DNA from 2 places in the Streptomyces manipurensis genome. Region 2 is predicted to be linked to the other one. Evidence: riboswitches for the same ligand, from Rfam matches in the RefSeq annotation. Region 2 holds a riboswitch; the other holds the start of a gene.

Region 1 (5,606 bases), 1.6 Mb from region 2:
GGGGCTGATCTACCCCCTCACCCGGTACCCGGACGACACGCTGCGCCCCTACTGGGACGAGAGCGCCTACTACTCCTTCACCCTGCCCGAGGTGGAGGCGCTGGAGAACGTCGTCGAGGAACTGCACGCGATGTGCCTGGCCGCCGCCGCGCACATCGTCGAGCACGACCGCTTCGCCGACCTCGGCATCACCGATCCGGAGCTGGCCGCGCTGATCGCGCGGTCCTGGCACCGGCGGGCGGAACAGCCCTCCCTCTACGGCCGCTTCGACCTGCGCTACGACGGCACCGGCCCGGCCAAGATGCTGGAGTACAACGCGGACACCCCCACCTCCCTCGTGGAGGCGGCCAGCCCGCAGTGGTTCTGGATGGAGGAACGCTTCCCCGGCGCCGACCAGTGGAACTCCCTCCACGAGCGCCTCGTGGACGCCTGGCGCCGCCAGGCGGAGCTGCTGCCGCCCGGACCGCTGCACTTCGCCCACTCCGAGACCGACGAGCTCGGCGAGGACCTGATGACGGTCGCCTACCTCCAGGAGACCGCCGAGCAGGCCGGCCTGGACACCCAGGCGCTGTCCGTCGAGCAGATCGGCTGGGACAGCCTCTCCGGCCGGTTCGTGGACGAGAAGCTCCGCTTCATCCGCAGCTGCTTCAAGCTCTACCCGTGGGAGTGGCTGGCCACGGACATCTTCGGCCCGCAGGTCCTCGGCACCTACGACCACGGCGGCGGCTCCGGCACCACCTGCTGGATCGAGCCCCTGTGGAAGATGCTGCTCTCGAACAAGGCGCTGCTCGCGATCCTCTGGGAGCTCTTCCCCGAGCACCCGAACCTGCTGCCCGCCTACCTCGACGGCCCGCGCGAACTGGCCGGTCCCGAGTCGGCCGGCTACGTGGCCAAGCCGCTCCTCGGCCGCGAGGGCGCGGGGGTCACCCTGCACCCGGCGGGTGAGGACACCGAGCCGTTCGAGGCGCAGCCGGGGGAGCGGTACTGCTTCCAGGGCCTGGCCCCGCTGCCCGACTTCGACGGCAACCGGGTGGTCCTCGGCGCGTGGGTGGTCGAGGACGAGGCGGCCGGGCTCGGCATCCGCGAATCGGCGGGGCCGGTCACGGACGAGTACGCCCGCTTCCTGCCCCACGTCATCCTCTGAGTCCCGCGGCCCGGGCCCGGGACACCCGGCCCCGGGCTTCCGGGCGGCGGCCTCCGGTCCTCAGGCCGACAGCACCGCCCGGAGCTGGTCCAGCCCCCAGTCCAGGTCCTCCTTGCCGATGACCAGCGGCGGGGCGAGCCGGATGGTGGAGCCGTGGGTGTCCTTGACGAGCACGCCCCGCTCCATCAGCTTCTCGGAGATCTCCCGGCCGGTGCCGTGGGACGGGTCGATGTCGACGCCCGCCCACAGGCCGCGCCCCCGTACGGCGGTCACGGCGCCCCCGCCGACCAGCAGGCCCAGCTCCTGGTGGAGGTGGTCGCCCAGCTCGGCGGCCCGCTGCTGGAACTCGCCGGTCCGCAGCATGGCGATGACCTCCAGGGCGACGGCGCAGGCGAGCGGGTTCCCCCCGAAGGTGGAGCCGTGCTCGCCGGGCCGGAACACGCCGAGCACGTCGCGGTCGGCGACGACGGCGGAGACCGGGACGACCCCGCCGCCGAGCGCCTTGCCGAGGACGTACATGTCCGGGACGACGCCCTCGTGCTCGCAGGCGAAGGTGGCGCCGGTGCGCCCGAGGCCCGACTGGATCTCGTCGGCGATGAAGAGGACGCTGCGCTCGCGGGTCAGCTCCCGGACGCCGGCGAGGTACCCGGCGGGCGGCACCAGCACCCCCGCCTCGCCCTGGATCGGCTCCAGCAGCACGGCCACGGTGTTCTCGGTGACGGCGTGGGAGAGCGCGGTGAGGTCCCCGTACGGGACGATCTCGAAGCCCGGCGTGTACGGGCCGAAGTGGTCGCGGGCGTCGTGGTCGGTGGAGAAGGACACGATGGTCGTGGTCCGGCCGTGGAAGTTGTCGGCGGCCACCACGATCTTGGCGTGCCCGTCCGGGACGCCCTTGACCTCGTAGCCCCACTTGCGGGCGGTCTTCACGGCCGTCTCCACCGCCTCCGCGCCCGTGTTCATCGGCAGCACCATCTCCTTGCCGCACAGCGCGGCGAGTTCGGCGCAGAAGTCGGCGAACCGGTCGTGGTAGAAGGCCCGGGAGGTGAGGGTGACCCGCTCCAGCTGGGCCCGCGCGGCGTCGATCAGCCGCCGGTTGCCGTGCCCGAAGTTGAGCGCCGAGTACCCGGCGAGCATGTCGAGGTATCTGCGGCCCTCGACGTCGGTCATCCACGCGCCTTCGGCGGACGCGACCACGACGGGCAGCGGGTGGTAGGTGTGCGCGCTGTGCGCGTCGGCGGAGCGGATGGCGTCAGCTGTTGTCGACACGGGGTCTCCGATCGTCCGTCTGGCCGTTGAAGCGGTGACGAGGGTGGCGTCACCTTCTTATCGTCGCTCGGATCCCGGACGCAGAAACCTCCACCGCGGCGCGCCCGCTAAGGTGTTCGGTACGCACGGCGACTGGCGCACGGAGAACCGACTCCGGGGGAGTCGTGCGCGTTCGACCGCACACAGGGCCGCTCGCCTGGGCCTCGCGGGGTACCGATCACATCGACCCCGGAGGAGCCCGCATGAACGCGAGCCGCCATCCCGCCCTGTCCGCGACCGACCCCGAACTGGCGTCCTTCGTCGCGGCCGAAGAAGTGCTCCAGGCGCAGACCCTGCGCCTGATCCCCAGCGAGAACTACGTGTCCGCGGCCGTGCTCGAAGCCTCCGGCACCGTGCTGCAGAACAAGTACAGCGAGGGCTACCCCGGCCGCCGCTACTACGAGGGCCAGCAGAACATCGACCGGATCGAGGCCCTCGCGGTCGAGCGGGCCAAGGGCCTGTTCGGCGTGGACCACGCCAACGTGCAGCCGTACTCCGGGTCCCCGGCGAACCTGGCCGTTTACCTGGCCTTCGCGCAGCCCGGCGACACCGTGATGGGCATGGCCCTGCCGATGGGCGGCCACCTGACGCACGGCTGGGGCGTCTCGGCGACCGGCTCGTGGTTCCGCGGCGTGCAGTACGGCGTACGGGCCGACACCGGGCTGATCGACTACGACGCGGTGCGCGAGCAGGCCCTCGCCGAACGGCCCAGGCTGATCTTCTGCGGCGGCACCGCCCTGCCGCGCACGATCGACTTCGCCGCCTTCGCCTCGATCGCCCAGGAGGCGGGCGCGGTGCTCGTCGCGGACGTCGCCCACATCGCCGGCCTGATCGCGGGCGGCGCGCACCCCTCCCCGGCGGGGCACGTGGACGTCGTCTCCACCACCACGCACAAGACCCTGCGCGGTCCGCGCGGCGCGATGCTGATGTGCCGCGAGGAGCACGCGAAGGCGATCGACAAGGCGGTCTTCCCCGGGCTCCAGGGCGGCCCGCACAACCAGACGACGGCGGGCATCGCGGTGGCCCTGCACGAGGCGGCGCAGCCGTCCTTCGTCCGGTACGCGCACGCCGTCGTCGCCAACGCGAAGGCGCTGGCCGCGGTTCTGCTGGAGCGGGGCTTCGACCTGGTCTCGGGCGGTACGGACAACCACCTGATCCTGATCGACCTGACCGGCAAGGACGTGCCGGGCAAGGTGGCGGCCAAGGCCCTGGACCGGGCCGGGATCGTCGTGAACCACAACACCGTGCCGTTCGACCCGCGCAAGCCGTTCGACCCCTCGGGGATCCGGATCGGCACGCCGTCGCTGACCTCGCGGGGGCTGACCGCGGAGCACATGCCGCTGGTGGCGGACTGGATCGCGCGCGCGGTGGACGCCGCCGCGAAGGGGGACGAGCAGGCCCTCGGGGTGATCCGCGCCGAGGTCACCGACCTCATGGCCGCCTTCCCGGCCCCCGGGCTTCCGCTGTCGTGAACCTGCGGCGCCGTGCCGGGGGCGCTGCCCCCGCACGCCCGCGCCTCAGACGCCGGCGGGGCTGGACGTGCGGCCCCGCCGGGGTGCCCGAGCCTGCTTCCGTACCTGAGACAATGAGGCCATGGCTTCTGATCGTCCTCGCGCGCTCTCCGGCATCCAGCCCACCTCCGGTTCGTTCCACCTCGGGAACTACCTCGGAGCCATCCGCCAGTACGTGGCCCTGCAGGAGACGCACGACGCGTTCTACATGGTCGTCGACCTGCACGCGATCACCGTGCCCCAGGACCCGAAGGACCTGCGCGCGAACACCCGCCTCTCCGCCGCCCAGCTGCTGGCGGCCGGCCTGGACCCCGAGCGGTGCACGCTCTTCGTCCAGAGCCACGTGCCCGAGCACGCGCAGCTCGGCTGGGTGATGAACTGCATCACCGGCTTCGGCGAGGCCAGCCGGATGACCCAGTTCAAGGACAAGTCCGCGAAGGGCGGGGTCAACAGCGCCAGCGTCGGCCTGTTCACCTACCCGATCCTCCAGGTCGCCGACATCCTGCTCTACCAGGCCGACGCCGTCCCCGTCGGCGAGGACCAGCGCCAGCACATCGAGCTGACCCGCGACCTCGCGGAGCGCTTCAACGGCCGGTTCGGCCAGACCTTCACCCTGCCCGCCGCGCACATCGTCAAGGAGGTCGCGAAGATCTACGACCTCCAGGACCCGGCGATCAAGATGTCGAAGTCCGCGTCGTCCCCCAAGGGCCTGATCAACCTCCTCGACGAGCCCAAGGTCACCGAGAAGAAGATCAAGAGCGCGGTCACCGACACCGAGGCCGAGATCCGCTTCGACACCGAGAAGAAGCCCGGCGTCAGCAACCTGCTCACGATCTACTCCACCCTCACGGGCGAGTCGATCACCGCCCTGGAGGAGAAGTACGAGGGCAAGGGCTACGGCGCGCTGAAGACCGACCTGGCCGGTGTGATGGTCGATTTCGTCACACCGTTCAAGCAGCGCACCCAGGAGTACCTGGACGACCCGGAGACGCTGGACTCCCTCCTGGCCAAGGGCGCGGAGAAGGCCCGCGCGGTCGCCGCCGAGACCCTGGCCCAGGCCTACGACCGGCTGGGTCTGCTGCCCGCCAAGCACTGACGAACGCAACTACGGACAGACGGCTCTGGCACGAACAGGGGTCCTGGCCGCACACTGGGGCGGCAAGGGTCCACAGGGACTAGCGGAGGAGACACACGTGGGGACCGTAACGCTCGGCGTTTCGATCGCGGTCCCGGAGCCGTACGGCAGCCGACTCCAGGAGCTGCGCGCGGGCTTCGGGGACACTGCCGCGCACGGCATCCCCACGCACGTCACCCTCGTCCCGCCCACCGAGGTCGAGGCCGAGCGGCTCCCGGGGATCCGGGCCCACCTGGCCGCGGTGGCGGAGGCCTTCCGAGCCTTCCCGATGCGGCTCGAAGGGACGGGCACCTTCCGTCCCCTCTCGCCGGTCGTGTTCGTCCGGATCGTCGAGGGGGCCGAGGGCTGTACCCGCCTCCAGGGCGAGGTCCGCGACCCGCAGGGGCCGATCAACCGCGAGCTGGCCTTCCCGTACCACCCCCACGTCACCGTCGCCCACGGGATCTCCGAGGAGGCGATGGACCTGGCGTTCTCGACCCTGTCCGGCTACGCCGCCGAGTGGGTCTGCGAC
Region 2 (5,606 bases):
GTGTGCAGGGAGATCGGCTCGCGGCCGTACTTCTGGACCTCGATGACCTTCTCGGGGGTCATGTCGAGCTCCTTGCCCAGCTCCTCCGGAGTGGGCTCCCGGCCGAGGTCCTGGAGCATCTGGCGCTGCACACGGGCGAGCTTGTTGATGATCTCGACCATGTGGACGGGGATGCGGATGGTGCGCGACTGGTCGGCCATGGCACGCGTGATCGCCTGCCGGATCCACCAGGTCGCGTACGTGGAGAACTTGAAGCCCTTGGTGTAGTCGAACTTCTCGACCGCGCGGATCAGGCCGACGTTGCCCTCCTGGATCAGGTCCAGGAAGAGCATGCCGCGGCCGGTGTAGCGCTTGGCGAGGGAGACCACGAGGCGGAGGTTGGCCTCCAGCAGGTGGTTCTTCGCGCGGCGACCGTCCTCGACGAGGATCTCCAGCTCGCGCTTGAACGCGGGCTTGTGGTCCTCTTCCTCCTCGAGCTTGTACTCGGAGAAGAGACCGGCCTCGATGCGCTTGGCGAGCTCCACCTCCTGCTCGGCGTTGAGGAGCGGCACCTTGCCGATCAGCTTGAGGTAGTCCTTGACCGGGTCGGCGGTGGCGCCGGCCACCATGACCGTCTGCGCCGGGGCGTCGTCCTCGTCCTCGTCGGACAGCACGAAGCCCTGGGTGCCGGCCTTGGGAGCCTCCTCCTCGACCTCGTCGACGAGGTCCTCGGCGGCCCAGTCCTCACCCTCGGCGGCCGGGTTCTCGCCCTCGTCGGAGTCCTTGGCGCCGGTCTTCTTCGCCGCGGCGGTCTTCTTCACCGCGGTCTTCTTGGCGGCGGTCTTCTTGACCGTGCGCTTCTTGGGCTCGGCGGCGGCCTCGGCCGGCGCCTCACCCGCCGCGGCGGCCGACGGAGCGGATATCGCCGCGGCCGCGGAGGCGGCGGTGGTGGCGGGCGCGGCCGTGGCCGCGGTCTTGCGCGCGCCGATGGGGCGCGGCGCGGCGGTGGCCTTCTTGGTCACGGTGCGGGCCGGAGCGGCGGCAGCCTTGCGGGGCTTCTTCGCGGCGGCCTTGGTGGCGGGGGCCGCGCTGACGTGAAGGGCGACACCCTCCTCGTCGAGGACCTGGTTCAGACTGCGCAGGACCCGCTTCCACTGGTCCACCGGGATGCGGCCGGCCTCGAAGGCCTGGCGCACGTCGTCACCGTTGATGTGACCCTGCTCGCGGCCGCGCTCGACCAGCGCTACCAGGGCCTCGGATTCGGCGATCTCCGGAGGGAACGTACGGGACGGGCTGAGCGACACAAGGAGCCTCTCGTTGCGAACAGACAGTGGTGGGCGGGACATCATCGCGCGAACTCGGGAAACAGAGCCGAGGGGGGTCTGTATTCCGGGCCGCGCGAGGACACCTGTCGGTTCATCGCGTGCCCGAGTCGATTCGTTACGCGCTGAATTGAGTGACCTGCGCCACGCCACGACGGGGCAACCGATCCGGCGTGGATCCGTCCGCCCCGATCAGCCCTCTCGGTGGTCCGTTTTGCGGGCCTTGATGAGGAAACGGGCGGTGTGGGCGACGAACGGGCCGTCCCTTTCGATCTGTTCGTGCAGTTCGCGCAGCCGGTCCCGGTACTGCCCGACCGTGAAACCGGGCACCATCCAGATCACCTTGCGCAGGAAGTAGATCACCGCGCCGATGTCGTGGAACTCCGTACGCAGCCGCTCGGAGCGCAGGTCCACCACCTCCAGGCCGGCCGCGGTGGCGTCGGCGACCGCGTCGTCGGGGTGCCGGCCGCGCCGCACCTCCTCCGGCTGGGGCCCGAGGAAGTACTCGACGAGCTCGAAGACGCTCGCCGGGCCGACCTGCTGCGAGAGGTACGTCCCGCCCGGCGCGAGCACGCGCGCGATCTCGTCCCACCAGATCGTCACCGGGTGCCGGCTGGTCACCAGCTCGAAGGCCTCGTCACCGAAGGGCAGCGGGGGCTCGTCGGAGTCCGCGACCACCACCGCGCCCAGCGGGTGCAGCAGCTTCGTCGCCCGCCGGACGTTCGGCGGCCAGGACTCGGTGGCCGCGGTGAGGGCCGGGAGGGGCCCCGCGCCGGCGAGGACCTCGCCGCCGCCGGTCTGGATGTCCAGGGCGGAACGGACCCGGGCCAGGTGCTCGCCGAGCAGCCGCTGGTAGCCCCAGGAGGGGCGCTGCTCGGTCGCCCTGCCGTCGAGCCACGAGAAGTCCCAGCCGTCGACGGACACGGTCTCGGCTTCGGCGACAAGATGGTCGAAAGTGCGCGTCATGCATTGATCGTCGCAGGTGGGACGTCGGTGGACCACCGGATAAGTCGATTACAGTGGGGGCGGGCCGTGACTGGCGTTCGGGTGGATCACCACCGGGGAGCGGCCCGGCGTACACGCACCTCCCGTACGTCGACTGCCGCGCGCCTGGGCGACCGCGAACCGCGATCCGCAGCGACGTTCAGGAGACCCCGTGACGACCGCCCAGACTGCCACTGCCACTGCCACTGCCACCGCCGCCGGTACCGCCCGCCTCATGGACGGCACCGCCCTCGCCCGCCGCGTCTCGGAGCGCACCGCCGCCCTCGCGGCGAAGATCACCGAGCGCACCGGCACCGCCCCCTGCCTCGCGACCGTACTGGTCGGCGAGGACCCGGCCTCCGTCACCTACGTGCGCATGAAGCAGAACCGCTGCGCCAAGGCCGGCATCACCTCCCGCCACGTGGAGCTGCCTGCCTCGACCACCACCGAGGAGCTCGTCGCCGCGATCACGGCGCTCTCCGAGGACCCGGAGATCAGCGGCATCCTGCTCCAGCACCCGGTCCCGCACCACATCGACGAGCGGGCCGCCTTCGAGGCGATCGCCCCCGGCAAGGACGTCGACGGGGTCACCATGCACTCCTTCGCCGCCATGGGCTTCGGCCTGCCCGGCTTCGTCTCCTGCACCCCCGGCGGCATCATGCGCCTGCTCGCCGAGTACGACGTGGACCTCACCGGCAAGCACGCCGTGGTCGTCGGCCGCAGCGCCATCCTCGGCAAGCCGGCCGGGATGCTGCTGCTGGAGCAGAACGCCACCGTCACCTACTGCCACTCGCGCACCCGGGACCTCCCCGAGATCGTGCGCCAGGCGGACGTCCTGGTCGCCGCCGTCGGCAAGGCCGAATTCATCCGCGGCGAGGACATCAAGCCGGGCGCGGTGGTCCTGGACGCCGGCTACAACGAGGGCAACGTGGGCGACGTCCACTTCGAGTCGGCCGCGGCCCGCGCCTCCCTGATCACGCCCGTCCCGGGCGGTGTCGGCCCGATGACCATCGCCGTGCTGCTGGAGCAGACGGTCCAGGCGGCCGCCGCCCAGGCCGGACTGGACCTCGCGGAGCTCTGACGCGGCCCCGCAGGGGTCACGGGCTCAGCGGGCCCGGCCGACGGGGTCGGCCGGGCCGGGACGCCGGGCCAGCCCGGCGAGCGCGCGCTCGGCGAGGGTCAGCGGGGGCCCGGCCGGGGCGCCGCGCTCCGAGGCGCGCAGGACGTGCCACACCACCGACGGCCGCAGCCAGTGCGCCGGCCCGCTGCTCATGGTGATCACCCGGAAGAAGGCGTCGGTGAGTTCCCGGCGGGTGGTGGCTCCCGTCATCAGCCGGCCGACGTAGGCGTTGAGCAGCCCGGCCCCGGTCCGCGGCCGCATGCCCGTGGCCCCCGGGTAGAGGATGTCCTGCGAGGTGGCCAGGTCCCAGGCGGTGGCCACCCGCGGGGCGATCGCGCGCTGCGCGGCCCGCCCGAAGCCCGGAGCCGCGACGCCGGTGTCCCGCAGCAGGTCGCGTACCGCCAGCAGTCCCTGCGCGGCGACGGTCATGCCCTGGCCGTACAGAGGGTTGAACGTCGCGACCGAGTCGCCGACGGCGAAGAACCCGTCGGGCAGGGCGGCCTTCTCGAAGAAGATCCGGCGGTTGGCGTTGCCCCGGGTGACGGCGACGTCCGTGAGGGGCCTGCGGCCCTCCAGCAGCTCACCGACGATCGGGTCGCGCACGCTCCTGGCGAACGGGACGAACGCGTCGGGGTCCCCCGTGGGGCGGCCGCCGCGGGTGCCCGACAGGGTCGCCTGCCACTGCCCGTTCTCGATGGGCACGATGGTGGCCGTCCGCCCCGGCACGGGCACCCTCGGATCGGACTGCACGTTGACGATGGGGAAGCCCGCCGCGTGCGCCCCGGCGGGCGCCTCGAAGACCCGGGTCGCGTAGACCAGCCCCGAGTCGACCTCGGCCCGGCGCAGGCCGGTCACCCCGAGGGCCCGGAGCCACTGCACGGCGTGGGAGCCGCGCCCGGACGCGTCGACCACCAGGTCGGCGGGGACGGAGCGGCCCCGATCCTCCGGTGTGTCGACGAGGACCCCGGTGACCCGGGCCGCGCTGCCCAGCAGTCCGCCGACCCGGCCGTTCTGGAGGGTGCGGACACCCGGCAGGGCCGTCACCCGGGCCCGTACCACCGAGTCCAGGAGGTCCCGGCTGCAGGAGATGCTGAACTGCATCTCCGGGCGGCGCGGGATCCAGCCCTGGGCGGTCATGGTGACCAGGTCGGCGGGCAGGCTGCGGCGCAGCGCACCGGCGGCCGTCCAGCCCTCGGTGATGCCGGGGAGGATCCGCTCGATCGCCCGCGCCCCTCCCGACCACAGCACGTGGACGTGCCGCGCCTGCGGCAGCCCGCGGCGCGGGGCCGGGCCCACCGGGAGCGTGTCCGCGTCGATGAGCGTGACCGTCGCGTGCTCGGCGAGGACGGCGGCCGCGAGCAGGCCGGCCATGCTGCCGCCGATGACGACGACGTGCGGGGCCGGGGAGGACTGCGTCATGGTGTCGGGCTCTCTGTCGGGGCCGCGCCGACGGCAGCGGCGTGCGGGGGCGGTGGCGTGTGCGGCGCCCGGCGGCGGGCCGTACGGGGTGAACGGCACCCGGCACCGAAGGCGCGCGGGCGAGCGCGCGAGCCCGGGGGATCGCGCGGCCCGGGTCCGTGCCCGGTACGCGCGGCCGGGGAACCCGCGGCCCGGGAAGGCGTGGCCGGGGAGCCTGGGGCTCGGACAGGCGTGGCCCGGGAGCCTGGGGCTCGGGAACGTGCGACCCGGGAAGCCGCGGCTTGGGAGGGCGTGGCCGGGGAGCCTGGGGTTCGGACAAGCGGGACTGGGTTCCTGCCGCTCGGGAGTGCCACCCGGGAAGCCGCGGCTTGGGAAGGCGTGGCCCGGGAGCCTGCGGCTCGGCCAGGCGGGCCCGGAAACGTGAGGTTCGGGCATGCGGGCCCGGGAACGTGCGGCTCCGGAAGCCAGGGAACGTGCGGCCGGGGCCGGGGCCGGGGCCGGGGCCGGTGCCGGGGCCTGGGCCTGCGCGGCGGCGGCGCGGGGTGCCCGCAGGGCTCGCGTGCGGCTCATGCCGCGCCCCGCCCGTCCGCCGGCTCCGCAGAATGCCGGCCGCAGGGCGTCGAGCCGGTAGCGGCGGCTGGGGGCCGGGTGTGCTCCGTCCGGCTCGTGCCGTCCGTCGGCAGGAGGTCGGCGTGCACGGCGAGGAAGCGCTGTACGTCCGCCGCGTGCCCCGGCCCGACCAGGCCGGTGCCCGCGGCGCGGGTGGCGCGCGGCGGCCGGAA

Evidence for each region. A riboswitch is a leader RNA that binds a small molecule or an ion and turns the genes downstream of it on or off. The one in region 2 is predicted to bind ZMP and ZTP.
Region 1: another riboswitch for ZMP and ZTP. It lies ahead of glyA (serine hydroxymethyltransferase); the one in region 2 lies ahead of ACPU2J_RS27865 (bifunctional 5,10-methylenetetrahydrofolate dehydrogenase/5,10-methenyltetrahydrofolate cyclohydrolase).

What each region holds. Positions count from the first base shown of each region.
Region 1 is NZ_CP186950.1:4,513,201-4,518,806, forward strand. It holds gene ACPU2J_RS21005 (glutathionylspermidine synthase family protein) at 1-1,144, shown strand, start outside; gene rocD (ornithine--oxo-acid transaminase) at 1,205-2,410, opposite strand; ZMP/ZTP riboswitch at 2,529-2,619, shown strand; gene glyA (serine hydroxymethyltransferase) at 2,653-3,921, shown strand; gene trpS (tryptophan--tRNA ligase) at 4,043-5,056, shown strand; gene ACPU2J_RS21025 (2'-5' RNA ligase family protein) at 5,154-5,606, shown strand, end outside.
Region 2 is NZ_CP186950.1:6,095,789-6,101,394, forward strand. It holds gene ACPU2J_RS27855 (RNA polymerase sigma factor) at 1-1,283, opposite strand, end outside; gene ACPU2J_RS27860 (methyltransferase domain-containing protein) at 1,494-2,267, opposite strand; ZMP/ZTP riboswitch at 2,324-2,424, shown strand; gene ACPU2J_RS27865 (bifunctional 5,10-methylenetetrahydrofolate dehydrogenase/5,10-methenyltetrahydrofolate cyclohydrolase) at 2,521-3,366, shown strand; gene ACPU2J_RS27870 (NAD(P)/FAD-dependent oxidoreductase) at 3,391-4,824, opposite strand; gene ACPU2J_RS27875 (hypothetical protein) at 5,391-5,606, opposite strand, start outside.